DNA from 2 places in the Aneurinibacillus uraniidurans genome. Region 2 is predicted to be linked to the other one. Evidence: a T-box and tRNA genes for the amino acid it is inferred to sense, from the RefSeq annotation. Region 2 holds a T-box; the other holds one or more tRNA genes.
The links. A T-box is a leader RNA that pairs with one kind of tRNA and senses whether it is charged. The one in region 2 lies ahead of leuS (leucine--tRNA ligase), so its partner is inferred to be a tRNA-Leu.
Positions count from the first base shown of each region.

Region 1 (4,949 bases), 1.3 Mb from region 2:
CAAAAACACAGGTCTCTGCGAAGCCGCAAGGCGAAGTATAGGGGCTGACGCCTGCCCGGTGCTGGAAGGTTAAGGGGAAAGGTTAGCCGCAAGGCGAAGCTTTGAACCGAAGCCCCAGTAAACGGCGGCCGTAACTATAACGGTCCTAAGGTAGCGAAATTCCTTGTCGGGTAAGTTCCGACCCGCACGAAAGGCGTAACGACTTGGGCACTGTCTCGGCAAGAGACTCGGTGAAATCATACTACCTGTGAAGATGCAGGTTACCCGCGACAAGACGGAAAGACCCCATGGAGCTTTACTGCAGCCTGATATTGAATGCTGGTATTGTTTGTACAGGATAGGTGGGAGCCGTTGAATCCGGACCGTCAGGTTCGGGGGAGGCGTCCTTGGGATACCACCCTGACAATGCTGGCCTTCTCACTTGCATCCCTTACCGGGATGAAGGACCGTGTCAGGCGGGCAGTTTGACTGGGGCGGTCGCCTCCTAAAAGGTAACGGAGGCGCCCAAAGGTTCCCTCAGAATGGTTGGAAATCATTCGCAGAGTGTAAAGGCACAAGGGAGCTTGACTGCGAGACCTACAAGTCGAGCAGGGACGAAAGTCGGGCTTAGTGATCCGGTGGTTCCGCATGGAAGGGCCATCGCTCAACGGATAAAAGCTACCCTGGGGATAACAGGCTTATCTCCCCCAAGAGTCCACATCGACGGGGAGGTTTGGCACCTCGATGTCGGCTCATCGCATCCTGGAGCTGAAGTAGGTTCCAAGGGTTGGGCTGTTCGCCCATTAAAGCGGTACGCGAGCTGGGTTCAGAACGTCGTGAGACAGTTCGGTCCCTATCTGTCGTGGGCGCAGGAAATTTGAGAGGAGCTGTCCTTAGTACGAGAGGACCGGGATGGACGCACCGCTGGTGCACCAGTTGTTCCGCCAGGAGCACAGCTGGGTAGCTATGTGCGGACGGGATAAGCGCTGAAAGCATCTAAGCGTGAAGCCCCCCTCAAGATGAGATTTCCCACAGCATAAGCTGGTAAGACCCCTTATAGATGATGAGGTAGATAGGTTCGAGGTGGAAGTGCAGCAATGTACGGAGCTGACGAATACTAATCGGTCGAGGGCTTAACCAATATAAACTTGCGTTTCGTTTCGATTCAGTTTTGAAGGTGTTACACACTTTCAATGATGATGGAGGTTCTGCTAAAGGCAGCGCACGTCCTGTGCGCAACGCAGAACGACCAACATCCTATTGGTCCGCAGTAGCTCAGTCGGTAGAGCAATCGGCTGTTAACCGATCGGTCGCTGGTTCGAGTCCGGCCTGCGGAGCCATGGCCCGTTGGAGAAGCGGCTTAACTCACATGCCTTTCACGCATGCATTCAGGGGTTCGAATCCCCTACGGGTCATTTCAAGGAAGTTCTGCTAAAGTCGCGACGTCCTGTCGCGACGCAGAACCTAGTACATCCTTGTACGTCGGAGGATTAGCTCAGCTGGGAGAGCATCTGCCTTACAAGCAGAGGGTCGGCGGTTCGATCCCGTCATCCTCCATCCTTATTCTAAAGGAAGTTCTGCTAAGAGCAGGCACGCCCTGTGTCTAATGCAGAACGGTACATCCTGTACGTCGCCGGTGTAGCTCAACTGGTAGAGCACCTGACTTGTAATCAGGGGGTTGAGGGTTCAAGTCCTTTCGCCGGCACCATTTTTAAAATAGCGATTTATGTAATGCGGAGCCGTGGTGAAGTTGGAGTTCACGCTGGACTGTCACTCCGGAGGTCGCGGGTTCGAGTCCCGTCGGCTCCGCCATTTATTTAAACATCGTTTTATGGCTCGGTAGCTCAGTTGGTAGAGCAGAGGACTGAAAATCCTCGTGTCGGCGGTTCGATTCCGTCCCGAGCCACCATATGCCGGTGTAGCTCAACTGGTAGAGCACCTGACTTGTAATCAGGGGGTTGAGGGTTCAAGTCCTTTCGCCGGCATTTATCTAAATATGGAGGGGTAGCGAAGTGGCTAAACGCGGCGGACTGTAAATCCGCTCCCTGTGGGTTCGGCGGTTCGAATCCGTCCCCCTCCACCAGTTTTATTGGGGTATAGCCAAGCGGTAAGGCAACGGACTTTGACTCCGTCACTCCCTGGTTCGAATCCAGGTACCCCAGCCACTTTATAGAGAGCCATTAGCTCAGTTGGTAGAGCACCTGACTTTTAATCAGGGTGTCACTGGTTCGAGTCCAGTATGGCTCACCATTTTTAACATGGTGAACACAATATGCGGGTGTGGCGGAATTGGCAGACGCACTAGACTTAGGATCTAGCGCTTCGGCGTGGGGGTTCAAGTCCCTCCACCCGCACCATACATGCGGACATAGCTCAGTTGGTAGAGCACGACCTTGCCAAGGTCGGGGTCGCGAGTTCGAGTCTCGTTGTCCGCTCCATTTAATCTTAATAATGTGCCCGTAGCTCAATCGGATAGAGTGTCTGACTACGAATCAGAAGGTTGGGAGTTCGAGTCTCTCCGGGCACGCCACTTGCCGATGTGGCGGAATTGGCAGACGCGCACGACTCAAAATCGTGTTCCTTCGGGAGTGTCGGTTCGACCCCGACCATCGGTACTCATACAAAAAGCACGTATCCTTAAAAAAGGATACGTGCTTTTTCTGTTACATCATGTTTTTTAGCATTGCCTGTACTGTTGGGTTTTGGAGTAGATTCATAATTTGGCCCATATCTACGTTTCCGAGTGCACTTGTTATCAGATTATCTCCTTTTGTTTTTCTTCTTTTCTTTGTTCCTTTTTTACGGGTATTGCTTTTTGTGGGACTGTTACTTTTTAGGAATGATTGAACGGCTGGATTTTGTAGCAGTTCAGCTATAGTAGCCAGATCGGATGCTTTGAATCCACCACTGGTAAGGTTGGCAAGTAAGGAACTTTTGCGGGGTTCTTCTTGACGTTTGCCAGTAAATAGGCTAAATAATGATCGGCGTGGACGATTTTGACGTTCTGTTCGTGAAACCGCCTGCTTATGAATGGCGGCTCTTTTTTTAGGATGACTTAATTCTTTCAACATGCCTTCGATTTTATCAACGCTTTGCTTTGTTTCATTCATGCGATTTTCCATCTGGCTTATACTTTGCTCGAGGTCAGTTAAGCGCTGGCTACCCGAAGAAGGGTGGTGTTTATGTGTCCTGATTTTTCTCTCTGCCATTTTTGCACCTCCTTTTATACGTGACGTGAAATTCACCTATCTCATCATATGTAAAGGCGGGTACAGGCGGTATAGGCTATGCACTCAGTTTCGTTTTTTATATACTTAAAGTAGGTGATGTAATTACTTGTAGACAAAGAAAGAAGGATCATAAAAATGGATGAACAGTATTTTTACCGTGATGTATGGGCAGAAATTGATCTTGATGCAGTAGGGGAGAATATGCGAACATTTCGGAAGCATCTCCCAGCCGAGACGAAGATCATGGCTGTTGTAAAAGCGGATGGATATGGACATGGTGCTTTTCAGATAGCTAATAAAGCGCTACGTGAAGGAGCGGAATGGCTTGCGGTTGCGCTCCTTGATGAAGCGCTTGAGCTGCGCATAAAGGGAATTACCGCGCCGATTTTGGTGCTTAGTTCATTTCCGGCTCGGGGTATTGCGTTAGCGCTCCAGCATGATATTGCTATGACTGTATACCAGATAGAGCTGTTAGAGGAGATCATACGTCAAGCGGAAGCCGCACGGAAAAAAGCACGTGTTCATATTAAACTTGATACTGGCATGGGACGTATCGGAATTCGTGAGGGAAGAGAGCTTTCTGCGTTTGCCGCACGTTGTCAGAGTGAATGGATTGAAGTAGAAGGTGTATTTACACACTTCGCCACAGCCGATGAAGAAAATCAGGCTTATACAATGGAACAGATGAGACGTTATGAGGAATTGGTAGCCTGTCTGGAAGCAGGAGGAATCCATCCGGCTCTTCTGTATACGAACAATACTGCAGCTACGATGTTCTATCCAGATAAAAGCCGTCATATAATCCGTCTGGGCATTAGTTTATACGGACAGTACCCGTCTTCTTATATGAAAAAAACGGGCATGAAGCTGCATCCAGTATTTCAGTGGAAAGCACGTCTCAGCCACGTTAAGCATGTGCCTGCGGGGACGAAGATTAGCTATGGTGCCACTCATATTACAACGAACGAGGCCGTTATTGCGACCGTTCCGGTTGGGTATGCGGACGGGTACAACCGACTGCTGTCGAATCGTGGGGAAGTGCTAATTCACGGACAGCGGGCTCCGATTGTTGGCAGAGTATGTATGGACCAGTTCATGGTTGATGTAACGGGGATAGAAGGTGTAGCAGTTGGCGATGAAGCCGTACTGATTGGAAGACAGGGAAGTGAAGAGATTACAGTCGATGAGATGGCTGACTGGCTTACTACGATTAATTACGAGGTCACATGCATGGTGAGTCGGCGTGTGCCACGGGTGTATGTCGAAAATGGGGTACGGATCGCGATGTCGAACCCGTTACTGTCGGATTTTTGTAAACAATAGCCAGCTAATCCACTGAAGTGTGCGGTTGTGACCACAAGGGAATCATGGTACAATCAGTAAGAATGAAAACTCCTATCTAACTATCAAAAAAGTAGTGGGATATGGCAGGAATTTGCCGTGATTGCTCGAATGGTAACTAAGGGAGTCGAAATCTCCCGCATTTCCACCGTTTGCAGTATATTTTTGTCTGCCATACGACATAATGGTAATAAAACAAGACGCGGTATTTTAAGTGCTGCTAAGCGGTTGTATAGTGTTGTTGGAGGTGCGATGGTCTTGTCGAAAATGGACACAAAGCGTATCATGATTAGCTTACCTGATCATCTTTTACAGGAAGTAGATGGTTTAGTGGAAAAAGAGAAATCGAATCGTAGTGAATTTATCCGTCAGGCGATGAGACTGTATCTGAAAGAGCGC
Region 1 covers NZ_CP116902.1:3,457,103-3,462,051, reverse strand. Annotated here, with positions in the region: rRNA gene PO771_RS17315 (23S ribosomal RNA) at 1-1,120, shown strand, start outside; tRNA gene PO771_RS17310 (tRNA-Asn) at 1,244-1,319, shown strand; tRNA gene PO771_RS17305 (tRNA-Glu) at 1,321-1,394, shown strand; tRNA gene PO771_RS17300 (tRNA-Val) at 1,464-1,536, shown strand; tRNA gene PO771_RS17295 (tRNA-Thr) at 1,612-1,687, shown strand; tRNA gene PO771_RS17290 (tRNA-Asp) at 1,715-1,791, shown strand; tRNA gene PO771_RS17285 (tRNA-Phe) at 1,813-1,888, shown strand; tRNA gene PO771_RS17280 (tRNA-Thr) at 1,892-1,964, shown strand; tRNA gene PO771_RS17275 (tRNA-Tyr) at 1,978-2,062, shown strand; tRNA gene PO771_RS17270 (tRNA-Gln) at 2,070-2,144, shown strand; tRNA gene PO771_RS17265 (tRNA-Lys) at 2,154-2,229, shown strand; tRNA gene PO771_RS17260 (tRNA-Leu) at 2,254-2,336, shown strand; tRNA gene PO771_RS17255 (tRNA-Gly) at 2,342-2,417, shown strand; tRNA gene PO771_RS17250 (tRNA-Arg) at 2,433-2,509, shown strand; tRNA gene PO771_RS17245 (tRNA-Leu) at 2,513-2,594, shown strand; gene PO771_RS17240 (hypothetical protein) at 2,643-3,188, opposite strand; gene alr (alanine racemase) at 3,345-4,532, shown strand; gene PO771_RS17230 (CopG family ribbon-helix-helix protein) at 4,803-4,949, shown strand, end outside.
Region 1: it encodes a tRNA-Leu, which carries the amino acid that the T-box ahead of leuS (leucine--tRNA ligase) is inferred to sense. The anticodon was not compared.

Region 2 (20,826 bases):
TGTCTGCATTCGGTGCCAGACCACCCGCCTGCTTGATCGCTTCATGTACACGGGAGTCAGGTGACAGCGTATATACGCCCGGTCGAATGACCGCTCCCTTCACATCCACAGTAACCGGCGTAGCAGGAAGAGAAGCATCGGTCTCCTGCGCTGGCTTCTGGCCTGATCTCGAATCATGTGCTTCTTTTGTAGCAGGAGCTGCTGCTGTCACAGGAACAAGTTCTGGCTCCGCTTTGCTCGTGTTATACAAATAAAAACTACTACCGAGGAATAAAGCGCATATAATACTAGCAACTCGTTTTTTTCGTGTACGCAGCCATTCTTTCATCTCTTTTATTCCCCCTGCTTGTGATTTGCTATTGCTTTGCCTATAATTTAAATAAACAATTCTGGATTTATACCGGAAACAAGGAGGTTACTAACTATGAGTGTTCATCATGCGATTTCAGCCCATTCGGCTAGTCAGGCGGAGTATATCGTTCTGTATCGCAAACTTGATGTGATGCGTGAAGTCCGAATTGAACGGGCGATTGAACAACACCGCGCAGGAGAGGCTGTTGATCTTGCTTCTATTAACGAAGTTACTCAACAAATCAATCAACTGGCACAGCGCCACCATCTGCCGCCACGTAAATTTGTTACAGCGGACATGATCGAAAGCGCAAGTAAATAATATTCCATTTATTTACATTTTATCACATCAGTAAAAATATGTGTACTGAATCTCTCCTGGCTCCCATACAGTATTACGAATAATAAAAACAAAGCCGGAGGGATTCAGATGCATATCGGCTTTATTGGCACTGGAAGCATGGGGGGCATGTTGCTAGAGGCTTTTATTGAATCAGGTGCTATAGCACCCAATCAGATCATCGCTTCCAATCGTTCTCCTCAGAAGCTCGCTGTTCTCATGCAAAAACATTCTGGTCTGCATACCGGAACGAACATTCATGTAGCTCAGAAAGCAGACATTATTTTTCTTTGCGTTAAGCCTCTTGAATACCGGACTGTCCTTGATGAAATTGGGGCATACCTGACTCCTCAAAAGCTGGTTCTATCAATTACGAGCTCAATCGGTGTTAAACGATTAGAAGCGTATAGCCCAGCTAAAATCGCTCGTATTATTCCAAGCATTACAAACACAGCACATTCCGGAGCTTCCCTTGTTACATTCGGCTCTCGCCTGACACCAGCAGACAGAATGACCCTCCTGAAGCTAATCACTGCAATCAGTACACCGATTGAGATTGAGGAGGAACACACGCGCATTTCTTCGGATATCACAAGCTGCGGACCTGCTTTTTTTAGTTTTCTTATGCAGCGCTATATCGATTGTGCCGTAGAAGAAACCGGAATTTTGGAGGAGCAGGCGACTGAGATGATGACGGCGATGGTTATTGGCATGGGTCGTCTGCTCGAAGACGGACGCTACTCGTTGCCATCCTTACAGGCCAAAGTGTGTGTACCTGGCGGTGTGACCGGCATCGGTCTAAATGTGCTGGATAAGGAAACAAAAGACACATTCAATCATCTCGTGCAGGCCACCCAGCGCAAATTCCACACAGATTTACGTGACGTACAGGAACAGTTTACTGACAAAAAAAATCCCCTCCACTAACTACTGTGGAGGGGATTTTTTGGGTAGCACATTATTTAACGATCTGTGCTCCCTTTTTAAGTTGCTCAGGGATAGACAGGCCGAAGCTTTGCGCCGCTTTCGTATTCACAATCAACTGAACATCTTTTAGTGTCTCCACCGGAATGTCTCCTGGCTTCTCACCGCGCAGCACGCGCGCAGCCATAACACCTGTCTGCTTGCCCAGCTTGTAATAGTCAATACCGTACGTCGCAACCGCACCGCGCTTCACTGTGTCGCTATCAGACGCAAACACTGGAATTTTCGCAGCATTAGCCGCCTTCAACAGCGATTCAAACGAAGACACTACGTTATTATCGACCGGAATGAGAATCGCATCCACCTTACCAGCCAGCGATTCTGCACCCGGTTTTACCTCGTTTGAATTCGTTACGCCGACACGCACAACATTAATGCCTTTTGCCTTTGCTGCATTCTCGATCATGTCAACTTGAACAGATGAATTCACTTCACCCGTCGTATAGATGACACCGAGGTTTTTCAGTTTCGGAACAAAAGCGTTCACCAGTTCTACCTGCTTATCCATCGGAGACGCATCTGATGTACCCGTCACATTTGCCTTTGGCTTATTAAGTGATGGGACAATCTTTGCCGCTACCGGGTCGGTAACAGCCGAGAACACAACCGGTGTGTCTTTCGCTTGGTTAACAACAGCCTGCGCGGACGGCGTCGTAATCGGGATAATGATATCCTTACGATCCGCTGCCATCTTCCCGGCAATTGCCGCGACATTGTTCATGTCGTTCTGCGCGTTAATGTATTCAAGCTTCATGGACGAACCATCTTTGTATCCTTCCGCTGCCAGCTGGTCAACAATGCCTTTGCGAATCGAGTCAAGCGCCGGATGCTCAGCAAGTTGGGTAATGCCCACTTTCACTTGCTTATTCGCCGCCTGCTTTCCCTGACCACATCCTGCCATCATCATCGCGAATACAAACAGAATGCATACAACTGCTGCTCTTCTCATCTTACCTCTCCTCCAACTCTCTCAACTAAAGTCTTGTAAGCCTTATGCTTGTCAAGATTATAGCACGGAGGATTAGAGGAATACTATCACATTATCCAACAACAATATTAACAAGTTTGCCCGGTACCGCAATGACCTTACGCACGGTCTTACCTGCAATCAATTCCTTGATTTTGTCATTTTCATTCACGAGCGCTTCCATGTCCTGTTTTGTCGCGCTTGCCGGAATGATCATTTTGTCGCGCACTTTGCCGTTGATTTGCAGTACGATCTCGATTTCGTCAAGCACAAGCGCCGATGCATCAAATGTCGGCCATGCCTGATGATGCACGCTGTCTTCGTGTCCGATCATTCGCCACATTTCTTCAGCGATGTGCGGTGCGAACGGCGCAAGCAGCTTGATTGTTGTTTCAATCGCATGAGCGAACATGCCGCGGTCTGCTGTTTCCGGATACGCATAAATTTTATTAACAAGCTCCATGATCGAGCTGATCGCTGTGTTGAACTGACGGCGTTCACCGATGTCGTCGCCTACTTTTTTGATTGTCGCATGCAGCGTACGATTTAATTCTTTTGCATCGCTGTCAGACATATTCACAGTTGGATGGCTCGCTACAAGCTCTGCATTTGTCTCTACTACCCGCCAGACGCGGTTTAAGAAACGGAAGCTGCCTTCTACACCAGAATCGCTCCACTCTAGGTCACGATCCGGTGGAGCTGCGAACAGGATGAATAGACGTCCCGTATCCGCCCCATATTTCTGAATGATCTCATCCGGGCTCACAACGTTGCCTTTGGATTTCGACATTTTTGCGCCGTCCCTAAGAACCATGCCCTGCGTCAGCAGGCTCTTGAACGGTTCGGTAAAGTTAACCATGCCTGCATCATGCAGTACTTTCGTGAAGAAACGGGAGTACAGCAGGTGCAGAATCGCATGCTCAATCCCGCCAATATATTCGTCAACCTGCAGCCATTTATTTGCTTTTGCCGCTTCAAACGGAATCTCATCGTTTTTCGAATCAGTAAACCGCAAATAATACCAGGACGAATCAATGAACGTATCCATCGTGTCTGTTTCACGGCGTGCCGCACCACCGCAGCACGGGCATGTAGTGTTCACGAATTCCTCTGACTTAGCCAGCGGATTGCTTGCCCCGTCGATCACAACATCTTCTGGAAGCAGAACTGGCAGTTGATCCTTTGGAACTGGAACGGTGCCGCATGTATCACAGTAAATAATCGGGATTGGTGCCCCCCAGTAGCGCTGACGAGATACAAGCCAGTCACGCAGGCGATATGAAACGGTAGAACCGCCAATGCCTTTTTCTTTCAGACTGTCGGCAATTTTTACAAGCGCTTCCCGGTTTGGCATACCATCAAACTCTGCAGACTGCACGAGCACACTATCTTCGGTGAATGCTTCTTCCATCTCAGCAGACACATCTACATCTTCTCCAGCTGGTGCGATAACACGTACAATCGGCAGGTCATATTGACGCGCAAATGAGAAGTCACGTGTATCATGTGCCGGAACAGCCATAACTGCACCTGTACCGTAGTCCATCAGGACATAGTTGGCAATCCAGATCGGTACATCTTTACCAGTCAGCGGATGACGAGCGTACGCTCCTGTGAACATCCCTTCCTTCGGCGCATCGGCCGCTGTACGAGTAATGTCTGATTCTTTACGAATACGCTCAATGAAGTCAGTAACTTCTTGCTCATTGTCTTTACCCGCAATTAACTTGCGCACAGCTGGATGCTCCGGTGCAAGGACCATGAATGTAACACCGTACAGCGTATCAGGACGCGTTGTAAATACCGTCAACAATTCATTAATTTCCGGCACTTCAAACGTGACTTCAGCCCCCGTGCTCTTGCCGATCCAGTTACGCTGCATCGTTTTAACTTTATCCGGCCAGCCTTGCAGCTGATCCAGATCTTCAAGCAGACGGTCGGCGTAATCTGTAATCTTGAAATACCACTGTTCAAGATCAAGCTTCACCACTTCCGTGCCGCAGCGCCAGCAGCAGCCCTCTTCTACTTGCTCATTCGCAAGTACAGTCTGGTCATTCGGGCACCAGTTTACGGCACCATTTTTGCGATAAGCAAGACCGCGTTCATAGAACAGCAAGAAAAGCTGCTGTGTCATTTTATAGTAATCCGGTGAGCAGGTCGCAAATTCGCGATCCCAGTCATAGCTCACACCAAGTTTTTTCTGTTGATTACGCATGAAATCAATGTTTTCATACGTCCACTTTGCCGGTTGTGCACCAAGCTTAATGGCTGCGTTCTCTGCTGGCATCCCGAAGGCATCCCAACCCATTGGATGAAGTACCTGATACCCACTCATGCGCTTATAGCGAGCTACAACATCCCCAATCGAGTATACGCGCACATGCCCCATATGCAGGCGACCGGACGGATACGGAAACTGCTCAAGGCAGTAAAATTTTGGTTTACTATCGTCTTCATTTGTTACGTTGGCCCCTGTTTCATTCCAGTACTGCTGCCACTTCTCTTCAATCTCATGCGGCTTGTAAGCTGACATTTGCTTGCCCTCCTAAACATCTTACGTCTTCAAAAATACAACAAAAAAAGCCTCCCATCCCCGGGAAAACCCAGGGACGAGAAGCCTACTTCCCGCGGTACCACCCTAGTTAACGCAATATGCACACTAAAGCATGCAAGCGTTCACCTTATAATCCATAACGTGGATCACGCGGACAGCGCTACTATCATTCCCGCTGTCGGCTCCGAGGTGAGTTCATTACGTCAGACGGTTAACTCACACCATCCGTTAACTCTCTGCATACGTCTGCTCGTCATTACTATTCCTCTTCTTAACCTGTATGTGCAATTATGTACGATTATATGCAACATATTCTACTACTGTCAACTAATCTTCCCTGACAGGCTTCCGCACTGCAAAAAATGCCCGTTCACTGTCTGCTTCCACCGGCTGTCTCGTAAAATCAGCGGTAATCGATAACAGTTCAAATCCTGCTGCTGCAAGCCAATCTGTCAGATCAGCAAGATGATACGCCTGCTGGCGATGCAGTTCATGGAACCGCCGATATAATCCGTTCTGCTCCTGCACAAATAGCGTCAAGTCATGCTCAACCGCTTCTGCTTCTGGATCATACGTACTCTCCCATATATAGGCTACTTCCTCATCCTGATGGGTAAACGACTCGTTGCCAAACACTTCCGCAATTTTGTATGGGGTATGTACATCAAGCAGGAACGTGCCGCCCGGTACAAGCGCCTCGTATACATGGGCAAATACACGCTGTATGCCATCCGCATCTGGAATATAGTTCAGCGTATCGCAAAAGCATAGCACGCTATCTACTTGCGAACGAAGCGTAAGCTCCCGGATGTCCTGGCATAACCAGTGAACAGGAGCATCCGGATGGCTCCGTTCAACTTTCTCCTTGGCGACGTGTAACATATCGGCTGATAAGTCGACACCCCATACTTCTAAGCCATGCTCCAATAAGTACCGGGTCAATGACCCTGTGCCGCAACCAAGCTCTGCCACACGAGCTGGACGAACTCCGGCATGACGCCATACTTCAACCGCCACCTGCATCCACTGATCATACGGTGCATCTGCCATGAGATGGTCGTACACGTCCGCAAGACGACGATAGCTGGTGTTATTCTTCGAATTCGACAACACGGGCATCTTTCCACAGGCGCTCAATATTGTAGAACTCACGCTCATCGCGATGGAACACATGAACGACAACGTCCCCTAAATCCATCAACACCCAGCGTGCATCATCATATCCTTCTCGTCCTTTAATTGTAGCTCCTGCTTCTTCCACACTGTCTTTAATATTATCGACAATCGCCTGTACTTGCGGCTCAGAATTCCCGTGACAAATTACAAAATAGTCAGCGATAACTGACAATCCTTGAATATCAAGGAGCATTACCTTTTGTGCTTTTTTATCGTCTGCCGCACGCGCGGCAATTTTGGCAATATCGAGTTCTGTCATGGTCGTTATGCGTCCTCCTTGGCTTGCTTCTTTTTTGGTTTTACGAGCGAGTTGCGTGCAAGTACCGTGAGCGGATAAATCTTCTTTTCCCGATTCACAAGAAACGTGATCGTGCCACCAAGCGCCTGTGCCAGCGCCCGGTCCAGATCTTCCTTCGCCAACTTCCGCAGTTCATCCACGCCGGGAAACTGACGATTCGGCTCGATATAATCCGCCAGACATACAACTCGCTCCAGTAGTGTCATATTTTCTCTACCGGATGTATGGTAGCGAATGGCATCCAGTATCTCTTCATCCTCAATGCCAAGCTCTCGTCTGGCTACTTCCGCTCCCACATGAGCATGCCATAGCTCTTTATCGTACTCAAGCAAATCATCTGGAATATGTGGAGTGTCCTCAATAATCTGCTTCATTTTTTCTTCCGGCCAGAACTTGCAGTAGTCGTGAAGAATCGCTGCGAGTTCTGCCTTCTTCTTATCTGCATCATAGCGCTTAGCCAACTTTTTCGCTGTTTCTACGACGCCTAGGATATGCTCATAGCGATGCTTCGTGACCTGTTCTTTGACAGCCGCCAACAATTGTTCACGATTCATACAGCCCGTTCTCCTCTATATATAGTCTAACCGCTTCCGGCACAAGATAACGGATGGAATGTCCGCTCCGGATTAGATCGCGCACCTGACTGGAAGCGACATCAAGCTGCGGCATATCCACTTCAATCAACCGCTCCCGATACGGCGTGTTCATTGAATACCCTGGACGGGCTAACGCCACGAATTGCACCATGCGAAGCAGCTCGTCTACTCGATGCCACTTCGGTAAGTATTCCACCATGTCGCCACCAATAATAAAGAAAAAATCCACGTCCTGATGGGCTGCTATCAGTCTGCACATCGTATCATACGTATACGATGGCATGCTCTCCTGTACATCAAGCTCAACCGTATTAATCTGAAAAAACGGGTTCCCCGCTACAGCCCGCCTGAGCATCTCAACCCGGTGGCGGTCGGCCGTAATGACTTTATCCTGCTTGTGCGGTGGAATGCGGGCTGGCATGAGCCAGATTTCGTCGAGCGCGAGCGCATCACGTGCTCGTTCTGCGACAATCAGATGCACGGTATGCACAGGATCAAACGTCCCACCGTACACACCGATGCGCCGTTTTTTATTTCGGAAGCTCAATCGTTTTGTGTTCCTGCGATTCTTTGTACAGCACAATTGTACTGCCAATGATTTGAACAACTTCCGCGCCGCTTCCTTCCGCAATCGCTTCTGCTACTTCATGTTTGTCTTCTCCACAGTTGTTCAGGATTGATACTTTAATCAACTCCCGCACTTCTAGCGTTTCATCAATTTGCTTGATCAAATTATCGTTTACGCCACCCTTCCCCACTTGAAAGATTGGGTTAAGATGGTGCGCCAATGCGCGTAAATGCCGTTTTTGTTTGCCTGTTAACACGTTTAGTAGTCCCCTTCCGTTATTTGCGATGCGTAAGTGCGTCCATAACAGTCTCACGCATCTCCTGGGCAGGTGCTTGCTGCTTCGTCCAGTACTCGAAGCTCAACGCCCCCTGATAAATAAACATTCCAACCCCTCGATGCGTACGTGCACCTACGTAAGCCGCATCTCGCAATAGCTTCGTATCGAGCGGATTGTAAATCAGATCACTGACAAGCAGTCCATCATGCAAATATTTCGCATCCAATGGACTAACGTCGATATGCGGGTGCATACCAATTGAAGTAGTCTGTATAAGCAATGTTACATCTGCTACACAAGCATCGACTTCTTCCGTACAGATCGCAGTCAACTGTGCTTGCGGATAGATACGTCCAAGATCACGAACTAGGCTATCTGCTTTTTCCCGCGTTCGGTTCGCAATGATAAGCTTAGGCAATCCAGATGCAAGTAAAGCAAATGCCACACCGCGTGCTGCTCCTCCTGCTCCAAGCATTAAAGCCGACTGTTCAGCCAGTACAACTCCCGTTTCTTCAACAAGAGAGCGAACATACCCTCTTCCATCTGTATTATACCCAATAAGGCGCCCATTCTCATTTACAATCGTATTGACCGCCCCAATAAAACGCGCTTCTTCATCAATCTCATCAAGGTGCTCCATCACACCTACTTTATGCGGAATCGTGACATTCACACCACGAAGTCCAAGGGCTCGAATGCTCGCAACAGCTTCCCCGATGCGTGCAGGCTCTACATCAAATGCCGCATAACGCATATTCAAGCCGAGCACATCGAATGCCCGATTGTGCATCAACGGTGACAGCGAATGACTGACGGGATGGCCAAGAAGTCCCATTATGACGGTCTGGCTATTCATGCCCTCTCTCCTCCGTTTCAAAAATGCCCCTACAGCAAGCGGCAGGGGCACCTCTCTCGTGTTTATATAAGCGATGGACGGATGCTGACCGCTACACCTTTTGGCACACGCACTTCCACATTCGCACCGCTCCCATGCAGCGCAATCCAGCCGAGACCGGAGATGACAATATCCTGGTTACCTGCCGGCACTTTAAACGTGAAACGGTCGAGTTTCGGCATGTTTTCTGCCATTTCTTTTCCTGGCGGTGAAAGCAGCTCGCCTAAATGCTTCTCATACAGCTCATCCGCCTTCTCCAGCTTCGTACGGTGAATGGTAAGCTGATTCGAAACGTAGAATACAAACGGCTGATGCTCTCCCTTCACGAAGTCAATCCGTGCAAGGCCACCAATAAATAGCGTCTGTTTATCATTCAACTGATACGTCTTCGGCTTCAGCTGCTTATCTGGCAAAAGAAGCTTGAGCTCAGATGGCGCTACCAGATGCAGAATTTGATCGCGATTCACAATCCCCGGTGTATCATATAAGGATGAGCGTTCATCAAGTGGAATCTCAATTACATCCAGCGTTGTTCCAGGGAACTGCGATGTTGTAATATCAAGCTCAGACTCCCCAAACTGCTTCAGTAATCGGTTAATAAGCGAGGATTTACCGACATTCGTTACACCGACAACATGAATATCACGTCCACGACGGTACTCATTCATCGCCGCTACTAGACGATCGATCCCCTCACCCTTATGTGCGCTCACAAGAATGACATCAACCGGCTTCAAACCAAGGTCAGCCGCTGACTTACGCATCCAGTTGATCAAACGGTTACGATTGACGTTCTTCGGAAGCAAGTCCACCTTATTGCCAACAAGCAAAATCGGATTATTGCCGACGAAGCGTTGCAGACCACGCAACCAGCTTCCGTTAAAATCAAAAATATCAACTACCTGTACCACAAGGGACTTCGTATCACCAATGCTATTCAGAATACGCACGAATTCATCGTCACCAAGTGTAACAGTAGACGCTTCATTATAGTGTCTGATACGGAAACAGCGCTGGCAAATAATCGTTTCTTTCTCCAGTGCCTGAGTCGGCGCATAGCCAACCTTCTTCGGGTCTTCCGTCTGAATCTCGACCCCGCATCCCGCACAGTAAATGTCATGTTCCATATTGTTCATTCTAATCCTCCCACGGAATTTTTCCGCGTTTTCTCATCCAGCTCAATGCAGCTCGTTCCAGTCCGCGGTTAAAACGGGTAATCAGGCCGTCTGTCTGCGAGACCGGTACAACGAGAATCGTATATAGGCCCATGCGGTTGCCGCCGAGCACATCGGTAAATAACTGATCTCCGATGACAACTGTTTCCTGCACGGACAGTCCCATATCGCGCGTTGCCTTACGAAATGCGTTCGTTGTCGGTTTTTTCGCATGATGAATATAGGGAACACCGAGCGGCTCCGCAACCTTAGATACACGAATCTCATTGTTGTTGGACACAATCACAACGGAGAACCCTTGCTCCTTGAGCTCTTTGATCCATGCCATAAGCTCCGGGGTTGCCTCAGGCCGATCCCATTCAATCAGCGTATTGTCCAGATCAGTGATAATCCCTTTCACACCACGCTGCTTTAGCTGCACCAAATCAATGTCATAAATCGAATCGACGTGTAGATCCGGAATCAATAACGAGGTAATCATGCGACCCCTCCATCTGGTTTTTACGTATAATCATGCGCATAAATCCGGCATTTACTATACCATATTCCCCCTATAAAAGAAAGGCATGCTTCTTACGCATGCCTTTCTCTCCCGTACATATTATTTTGTTGTAGATTTTGTTCCAGATTCTGTTGCTGTTTTCTCGCCCATCATCGGAACGACCTGAGCATTTTTTGCTTCCGCTGGCAGTTCAATCTTAACATCCGCATTATAATCGCTATATGTTAGATCTTGCGTCATAATCATTTGGGTAAGCGGCATATCTTGTTGTGGCTTGAAGTTGATCACGATTTGATTGTTATTCACAACAGGCATTTGTGTTTTTTCATCAAGCTTCATTGTACCTTGCAAGTAAATCGATTGAACCATCTTGTCCGCTTCATCAAACATTGCTTTCATATCGCCCATACCCTGCATGCCCTGAACCATGCTCATCAGATCTTTCAAACTATTAATACGGGTCTTATAGCTAAGCTGCCCGTCTTTAGTAATCGAGTAGAACGTATTTTTTTCAAGCTCCGGTGGAATACCTTGCATTTGCTGTTCCATCATTGCCTTCATATCCATTGGAAACGCATTCGACGCTTTCATCCAGCCAGACGGATTTTCTTTGTTCTCCGGCATACCTGGCATGTTCACTTTCATGTACATATCATGGCCGATAATATACTGCTCCATTTTCATCTCAGGAGCGAGTCCTGGCATGGCCGGGAGCTTCATTTCTGTTTCCATTTTAATGTGATCCGGCAGCGAGAATGCCGCAGCAATCTTCATCTTGAGTGGCTCATCCAATGTATCCATTTGTTTGCGAGCGTCAGATGGCATAGAAGCAAGCGCACGTTCATCAAACTTAACTTGCATCGTCATCGTACCATTCATTTTGAACGACTTCACAGCTGCTTGTGCCTTCTGAGACTGTTCAAGCTTTTGTTTCGCTTCTGGCGATGTTTTCAAAAGCTGTGCAAGCAGTGCGTCCCCTTCCGCTGTTGTCAGGATACGATCACTTTGCTTCCAATCAATATTGGCCCCCGCTGCTGATAACCAGGTTGCCGTACCGTATGCCCAATGTGACTTCGGCAGATCTACTGTACTACCTGGCAGGGCCTTATTCGGAATACCAAGCGCACGGCCAACGAACGCCAGTGCCTCAATCTGGGTAATCGGCTGGTTCGGGTTTATTTGTGCGCTATTTCCAGCAACAACGCCATTCGCTCGCATCTTATCGATCACTTTCGACAAGGCACTTCCCGCCGGAACATCTTTATACTGGCTGTGTACTGCTGTATCAGGCAGACTAACCATTTTATCCAGCATGAGCAAAAACTCACCGCGTGTCATATTTTGCGCCTGCGAAGACAACACAGGTGCAGGTTCAGCTGCAAACACACTAACTGCTGAACCCCCGAACAGCATAGACAAACTAAGCAAACCAGCTGCAGCATTACGTTTTTTCATATTTACCTCTCCTCGCATATATGTAATCTCTTCATTACTTACATACGAGAAAAGTGTGGAAAAAGTTTCATAGTATGGAGAAAAAAGATGAGGAAGAGAATACATGGATTCCTCTATAGACGTGAACGTTGTAGCAACTCCTGCTTGCTATCCCACAGCTTCTGGCTTAAATCTACATGATAGCCGTGTGGATTGACAAGGCGCTTCACTTCATCTGAGAAATGAGCCAGCTGTTCCCTCGCATGCACCCGGCTTTCTTCAAGCGAAACTGGCTTTCCGATACGCTGACCATTCTCTATAACTGGTACAAGCAGCTCCTCCATTCGATATCTCCGAATGGTTTTTCGTTTATGTGGAAATAGCGGATCAAACAAGGTGATCATGTCACTCGGAATCTCTTCCTCTGCAAATGCCACCAAATCACCAAGCGCCTGTCCACTCTGCTCATCATAAAAGCGCACCAGCCGCTTATAGCCAGGTGTTGTGATTTTGGCCGGGTTCTCCGATATTTTTAGACACGGCTTCCATTCTCCGTTCTCCTGGATAGCGGCAAGCTTGTACACGCCACCAAGCGCCGGACACCCCTGTGCCACGATCAGATTCGTACCAACTGCCCATACATCAATTTTAGCTCCCTGTGTCTTTAGATCGCGAATGAGCATCTCATCCAGATCGCTTGAAGCCACAATCGCAACATCGGTCAATCCTGCCTCATCCAGCTGCTTGCGTGCTTTCTTCGATAAATACGCCAGATCACCCGAGTCGATACGAATGCCGACAAGCTTCTTACCTTGCTTCTGTAATTCCAGCCCTACTTCAATCGCATGTGGCACACCAACACCGAGCACATCGTATGTATCAACTAATAGCGTCGTCTCATCCGGGAATGCTTCATTATATGCACGGAACGCTTCTTGCTCATCTTCAAACAGCTGCACAAAGCTGTGCGCATGCGTTCCCTTGACCGGAATCCCAAAATCACGTCCTGCCATGATGTTCGAAGTAGCTGCGACCCCACCAATATACGCGGCACGTGCGCCATAATAGCCCGCCTCCGTCCCTTGAGCTCGGCGCAGTCCAAATTCCAGTACCGGATCGTTACCAGCCGCCCGCACAATACGCGCTGCTTTTGTCGCAATTAATGTCTGATGATTAATCATCGCAAGCAGCGCTGTCTCGATCAGCTGTGCTTCCATCACAGGGGCCTCTACCCGAACAAGCGGCTCACCAGCAAATACCACCGTTCCTTCTCGCACAGCCGCGATATTTCCTGTAAATTTCATATTGGCCAGTCGTTCAAGAAACGCTTCTTCATACGGATATAGACTGCGAAAATAACTCAGGTCCTCTTCGGTAAATTTTATATTCTCAATAAAATGAAGCGCCTGCTCAAGACCTGCAAACAGTGCGTACCCATTGCCGCACGGTGGCTTCCGAAAAAACATATCAAATACAACCCGAGTATTTTCCATTCCCCGCTTGTAGTACGCGTACATCATATTAATCTGATACAAATCTGTGCTCATTGTCTGGTTCATTTTCTGTGAACCTCCCTTCTGATTATCGCTCGGAATAAGGTCTCTCTCCGACAAAATCATTTCTTATTAGTATGCACCCTAATCGAAATTTATGGAATATATGCAGCCGTATTCTCTCCTGCTATCCTCATCATCTGTGCTCTTTTAACTATTTGCAAATACAGACTTTTGTTCTATCATTAAGAAGATATAGTTTAAAACAAAAAAGAAAAAGATTAACAATTACCTTCAGGACAGGAGTGAATGTTTATGACGACTCAAGAACATGAGCACCGCTGTGATGATTTTAGCGCTCTCTTAAAAGCATGTTCTCATCTATTTGATATGTTTAATCAGGAAAATACTTTTATTGTATCTGATACAGAAAAAATTGTAGGGTACTGGGAAGGAAAACATATCAAATTTGGCTTCAAAGTCGGTTCTCCCCTACCAGCGAATACCGTTATGCGTCAGGCTATGGACCAGAAACGCAAAATTAATCAAAACGTCTCTGAACACGAGTCCACCTTTAATTTCGGCTATACGGGCAACACAATGCCTATCTATGATGATAGCCGCCGAGTCATCGGAGCACTTGGAATTGCGATGCCTACATATAAACAAGAAATCCTGAAGAAGATGGCGTCTGAATTAATGCAAACAACAGAACAGACGACTACTGCAACGGAAGAAATCGCATCTGGTGCAACAAGCATGGCAGATGCTGTTGGCGCACTGGCCGTCAATTCACAAAACGCACAGAACGCCCTCAGCACCGTCGGCAAAGTAATCAATCTCATTAAGCAAGTAGCCGATCAGACAAACCTGCTAGCACTCAACGCAGCGATCGAGGCAGCTCGTGCCGGAGATGCCGGTCGCGGCTTTGCCGTAGTAGCCGATGAAGTACGTAAGCTTGCTTCAAGTACACGTGAGAATGTGGAAGAAATCTCAAAGAACTTAATGGAGATGTCGAACACAATCGAAGAGATCGCCAAAGAAGTCAAAAACCTCGATGGACTCGCTCAGCAACAGGCTGCTGCTACTCAGGAGATTAGCGCATCTATGTCATCTCTCGAAGAAAACTCACGCAAAGTAAGCGAGGTAGCGGAAACGCTGACTCAATGATCATAAATGGAAGAGGCTGTCTCAAAAGCTGTAACACAGCGATTGAAGGCAGCCTCTTTCTTTTCTTGGGGGCGGTTTTCTCCAAAGTGTGGTGGAGGAGTCGGGATCGGGCGGGACCTCGTCACTTCGATACGCTTACGAAGAAGTTTGGACTGTCCGCTCCAGGTGCCAGACGAACTCGCCCACAAAAGATGCCTACGATGTATGTACCTCGAAGTATTGTGGGCAAAGGCCCGTCCGTCCAGCCCCTTCCGCTGGGAGGTCGCGTACAGGCGTTCCGTTGCCCCGCCCGATCCCGCTCCCTCATCCCCAAAACGTTGTCGATTCTACAAAAAGAAGCTGCCCCATTCGCCATGTTCTGGCTTTTAGGGCAGCTTCCGTCTTACCATTTTCAGCTTATTGAATTCACGCTCGCCGAGTTACTTTGACAAGGAATGAACCCCATGTCCAAGTGCCGCTTCTACAGCTTCCATCGTCACTTCCGCAAGCGTTGGATGCGCATGAATGGTCAGTGCAATGTCTTCTAATGTTGCACCCATTTCAATCGCAAGTCCTGCTTCGGCAATCAAGTCAGATGCTTCTGGTCCAACGATCTGTACGCCGAGTACACGGCCGTCTGCTTCATCCGCTACCACTTTCACAAAGCCGTCTGTTTCATTTACACTGAGGGCGCGACCGTTCGCACCGAAAGAAAAACGACCTGTTTTCACGTTGTAGCCTTCCGCTTTTGCTTGATCTTCTGTCAAGCCAACGCTTGCCATCTCTGGATCAGAGAAAACAACCGCCGGAATCGCCAGATAATCGATTTCACTTGGCAGCCCCGCAATTACTTCTGCTGCTACCTTGCCTTCATATGACGCTTTATGTGCGAGCGCAGGTCCCGCTACGATATCGCCGATAGCGTATACGTTTGGCACATTTGTTTTGCACTGTTTATCGATCTCAATCAAGCCGCGATCAGTCATTTTCATGCTGATTGCTTCCAGACCAAGTTCATCCGTATTCGGGCGACGTCCAACAGTAACGAGGCAGTAATCCGCCTCAAACGCTTCTTCTTTATCGCCGATTTTGGCTGTAACTTTGACACCATTGCCTGTTACTTCACTGCTGCTTGCAAGAGCATTCGTATGAATCTCTACACCCAGTTTTTTCAGCTTTTTCTTCACAAGCTGCACCATGTTTTTCTCAAAGCCTGGCAGGATGCCATCCGATCCTTCCAGCACCGTTACTTGTGCACCTAACTTCGCGAATACAGTGCCAAGCTCGATCCCAATATAGCCACCACCAACAACAAGCAGCTTATTTGGAATATGATCAAGTGTCAAAGCTTCCGTCGAAGACAGAATGCGGTCGCTAAACGGCAGCGCCGGAATTTCAATTGGGCGGGAGCCAGTTGCGATGATGCAATGGTTGAAATGATAGCGATTCACGTCATAGCCATGAAACACACGCACTTCGTTTTCGTTGACAAACAGTGCTTCGCCTTCGATAATCTCCACACCGTTTCCTTTCAGAAGGGAGCGTACACCGCCTGTCAGCTTGCTCACAACGCTTTGCTTCCACTCCTGAACCTTTTTCATATCAACGCTTACGTCACCGACATTAATGCCGATTTCGTGGCCGTCTTTTGCCTGCTCGAAGCGGTGTGCCGCTGAGATCAAGGACTTGGATGGGATACATCCCCGATTTAGGCAGACGCCACCCACCTCTGACTTGTCCACGATGGCTACTTTCTTACCGAGCTGGGCAGCGCGAATGGCTGCCACATACCCACCTGGACCTGCTCCGATGACGAGAACGTCTAATTCTGTCGTAAATTCCCCTACTACCATGGATTCTACACCTCCATAACAAGCATTTCAGGATTTTGCAGCAAGTTCTTGATGTAGTTCATGTACAGCTGAGCCAACTCCCCATCAATGAGGCGGTGGTCAAAGCTAAGTGAGAGGGCAAGTACTGGAGCTGCTACGATTTCATCATTTTCGTTCACAATCGGTTTCTTCGCGATACGGCCAACACCAAGAATTGCTACTTCTGGATAGTTAATAACCGGAGTAAAGAACATGCCGCCTGCTGAACCGATATTCGTAATCGAGAATGTGCTGCCTTTCAGCTCATCAGCAGATGCTTTACGCTCGCGTGCTTTTGTCGCCAGTTCGGAGATTTCCCCGGCAATTTTCCACAGCGGTTTGCGGTCAGCATCCTTAATCACTGGCACGAGCAGACCTTCATCTGTCGCTGCTGCAATTCCGATGTTGTAGTATTTTTTCAGTACCACTTCGTTTGTCTCTTCATCAATGCTTGCATTCAGTTCCGGGAACTGGCGCAGACCAGCAATCGCTGCTTTAACGACAAACGGAAGGTATGTTAATTTCACTTCTTTTTGAGCCGCCAGTGGTTTGAAGCGTGTACGCATGTCAACCAGCTTCGTTACATCGACTTCGTCCATGATTGTAACGTGCGGAGCGGTGTACATCGATTTGACCATAGCATTTGCAATGGCCTTGCGGATGCCTTTAAGCGGCTTGCGCTCTTCGAGTCCTGCCGGTGTTTGAACCGGAGCTGCTGCTGACGCTGCTTTTGCTTCCGCAGGAACCACATTCTCTGCCTGCTGTGCCGCTTGCGGAGCGGTAACTGGTACAGCCTGTGCTACCGGTGCACCACCGGATGCGAATGCTTCTACGTCCTGACGCGTAATCCGTCCGTTTTTGCCGGTTCCTGCTACCTGACGGATGTTAATGCCGCGCTCACGGGCTAGCTTGCGAACAGCCGGAGTGGCAAATACACGCTTGGATTCATCAACAGGTGCAGCATTTTGCTGAATAGGAGCCTGTGCTGCTGGAGCACTTTCCACAGTCTTCTGCTCTGCTTTTTCCGCAGCAGCTGGTTCAGCTTGTGGTTGTGCCTCTTCTGCTGGTGCACCCTCTGCGTCAAACTCAACCAGTACATCACCAACAACCGCTACCGTGCCTTCTTCTACTTTAATAGCGAGAACCTTCCCGTTTACCGGGGATGGAATTTCCACGACTGCCTTATCGTTCTGCACTTCCATGATGATCTGATCTTCTTCGACCTGATCTCCTTCTTTAATGTGCCACTTTACAATCTCGCCTTCATGAATGCCTTCACCGATGTCCGGCATTTTAAACTGGAACGCCATGCGGAACCCTCCTTTGGATATTCGTATCGATCACTCAGGTTTAGAAATCAAGCACTTTGTTAATGGCTTCGATTACGCGAGTCGGGTCTGGAAGCCATACATCTTCTGCAGCTGCAAATGGGAAGACAGTATCTGGAGCTGTTACACGCAGAACTGGTGCTTCAAGAGACAAAATCGCACGCTCATTAATTTGAGCGATAATTTCAGCCGCCACGCCTGCCTGGCGCTGCGCTTCCTGTACCACAATGGCACGATTTGTCTTTTCAACAGATGCAATAATCGTTTCTACATCAAGCGGATTAATCGTACGCAGGTCAATGACTTCGACACTTACATTGCGGTCTTTTTCGATTTGTTCTGCCGCTTTGAGTGATGTTTGAACCATGGCACCGTATGTGATGATCGTAACGTCTTTTCCTTCTTTGACAACATTAGCCTTGCCGATCGGCACTGTGTATGATCCTTCTGGTACTTCACCACGGAATGAACGGTACAGCTTCATATGCTCAAGGAAAATAACCGGGTCATTGTCGCGAATCGCGGAGATCAAAAGTCCTTTTGCATCATAAGGATTAGACGGAATAACAACTTTTACACCTGGTGTTTGCAAGAACAAACCTTCTAGGCTGTCTGCGTGCAGTTCTGGTGTTTTTACACCGCCACCAAACGGAGCACGGAATGTAATCGGCGCGTTGTACTTACCGCCTGAACGGTAGCGCATACGGGCTGCCTGAGACGCAACCGAATCAAATACTTCAAATACAAAACCAAAGAATTGAATTTCGGCTACCGGACGGAATCCTTGCAGACCCAGGCCGACTGCCATACCGCCGATTGCGGATTCAGCAAGCGGTGTATCCATGACACGCTCTTCACCGAATTCTTGCTGCAATCCTTCTGTCGCACGGAATACCCCGCCGTTTACACCGACGTCTTCCCCGAAAACAAGAACATTCGGATCTGCTTTCATCTCAGTACGCAACGCATCTGTAATCGCTTGAATCATCGTCATTTGTGCCATGACTACTTCATCTCCTTCTGCTTGTACTCGTCATATTGCTCTTGCAGGAGTGGTGTTTTCTCTTCGTACATAATGTCGAGGAGGTCTGTCACCTTCTGCTTCGGCTGCGCGTCTGCTTTTTTAATCGCATCGGCAATTTCAGCTTTTGCTTGCTCGATTACTTTATCTTCATCCTCTTTGGACCAGAGGTTTTGGCTTTCTAAGTATGAACGGAAACGTACAAGTGGATCTTTCTGTTCCCACTCTGTCATCTCTTCCTGTTTACGGTAGCGCGTCGGGTCATCGCCGGCCATCGTGTGCGGGCCGTAGCGGAATGTGAGTGCTTCAATGAGTGTCGGACCTTCTCCTGCCAGCGCACGTTCACGCGCTTCACGCACTGCATTATAGACAGCAAGTACGTCCATACCATCTACCTGCACACCTTTAATGCCAGCTGCCTGTGCTTTGATCGCAACGGATTCAGCGGCTGTTTGCTTGGAGAATGGCGTTGAAATCGCATATCGGTTATTTTGTACAAAGAAGATAGCAGGCGCTTTGTATACACCAGCGAAGTTAAGACCTTCGTAGAAATCACCTTGTGATGTACCGCCATCCCCGATGTATGTGATCGCAACTCGTTTTTCTTTTTTCAGTTTGAATGCCATGGCCACACCCATCGCCTGCGTAATTTGGGCAGCAATGATAATTTGTGGCATAAGAACGTTTACATCTTCCGGGATTTGACCGCCATGGAAGTGTCCGCGTGAATACAGAAATGCTTGGTACAGTGGAAGTCCATGCCAAACAATTTGCGGAATATCTCGATAACTTGGCAAAATAAAGTCCTGCTTATCAAGTGCAGTCTGACTCCCAATCATGCACGCTTCTTGTCCGGCAACCGGTGCATAAAAGCCCAGGCGTCCCTGACGATTCAGGCTGATTGCACGTTGGTCCCACACTCGGGTATACACCATTTTGTGCATTAATTCTTGAAGTGTCGCATTATCGACTTGAGGTTGCTGTGTGTCGGTAATCTTGCCTTCAGGCGAAAGAATTTGTAACATCAATGACAGCTCCTTTTTATAAAAATGAATTAAGTAAAATTCGGTTAACACTACTGTAATAGAACAAACACCAACTATAACACATCGTGTTACAGAACAAATACAGTTTACGTATTCTGAATTCGCGATGAGTATAGCACTTCATTGTTAGCATGTCCAATTATTTTGCATACATTGCGAGAGGAGACGTTGTATTTATGGAGGAAAACTTACGAAAGCGAACCATCCTACGTCGTGAAATTACTAGCAACTATCTAGGGGAAATACGCTCCTACAAGCTGTATCTGCCACCGGGATACAATGCGGATCAAGCGTATCCAATTGTATATGCCCAGGATGGCGAGCAGTTTCTCAACTTTGGCCGGGGGGCAACAGTAGCACAAGAAATGATTCTCAACGGTGAACTGTATCCATTCATAATAGCTGCTGTTACAGTATCTCGTGAGAACCGCACGAGTGAATATGGTACAAATCGCTCACGCAATCATTTGTACAAGTCTTTTTTCATCGAAGAACTTATGCCCGCCGTTGAACAGGAAGTATCCGTCAGTCAGCGGGTGCTCGCTGGTGATTCGCTGGGCGGTACTGTCAGCCTGGATTTGGCTCTTGAACATCCAGAACTTTTCTCTCACGTACTCTCCCTGTCTGGAGCGTTCTACCCAGAGGTAATGAAAGGTGTGTTACGTAAGCCGGAACTTCGCTCTTTGATGATCTATATGCTTATCGGACTAGAAGAAACTGCCGTACCTGTCTGGGATGGAACAGCTGACTTTCTTGCTCTGAACCGTGAGATGAAAGCGCTACTCGAAGAACGCGGTGCTT
Region 2 covers NZ_CP116902.1:925,819-946,644, reverse strand. Annotated here, with positions in the region: gene PO771_RS04715 (helix-hairpin-helix domain-containing protein) at 1-328, opposite strand, end outside; gene PO771_RS04710 (DUF2533 family protein) at 425-673, shown strand; gene comER (late competence protein ComER) at 782-1,618, shown strand; gene PO771_RS04700 (ABC transporter substrate-binding protein) at 1,650-2,624, opposite strand; gene leuS (leucine--tRNA ligase) at 2,716-5,175, opposite strand; T-box leader at 5,245-5,478, opposite strand; gene PO771_RS04690 (class I SAM-dependent methyltransferase) at 5,524-6,306, opposite strand; gene rsfS (ribosome silencing factor) at 6,287-6,631, opposite strand; gene yqeK (bis(5'-nucleosyl)-tetraphosphatase (symmetrical) YqeK) at 6,637-7,224, opposite strand; gene PO771_RS04675 (nicotinate-nucleotide adenylyltransferase) at 7,214-7,813, opposite strand; gene yhbY (ribosome assembly RNA-binding protein YhbY) at 7,797-8,090, opposite strand; gene aroE (shikimate dehydrogenase) at 8,110-8,967, opposite strand; gene yqeH (ribosome biogenesis GTPase YqeH) at 9,030-10,133, opposite strand; gene PO771_RS04655 (YqeG family HAD IIIA-type phosphatase) at 10,144-10,662, opposite strand; gene PO771_RS04650 (S-layer homology domain-containing protein) at 10,783-12,138, opposite strand; gene PO771_RS04645 (nicotinate phosphoribosyltransferase) at 12,252-13,676, opposite strand; gene PO771_RS04640 (methyl-accepting chemotaxis protein) at 13,920-14,780, shown strand; gene lpdA (dihydrolipoyl dehydrogenase) at 15,200-16,612, opposite strand; gene PO771_RS04630 (dihydrolipoamide acetyltransferase family protein) at 16,618-17,940, opposite strand; gene PO771_RS04625 (alpha-ketoacid dehydrogenase subunit beta) at 17,981-18,961, opposite strand; gene pdhA (pyruvate dehydrogenase (acetyl-transferring) E1 component subunit alpha) at 18,964-20,004, opposite strand; gene PO771_RS04615 (alpha/beta hydrolase) at 20,202-20,826, shown strand, end outside.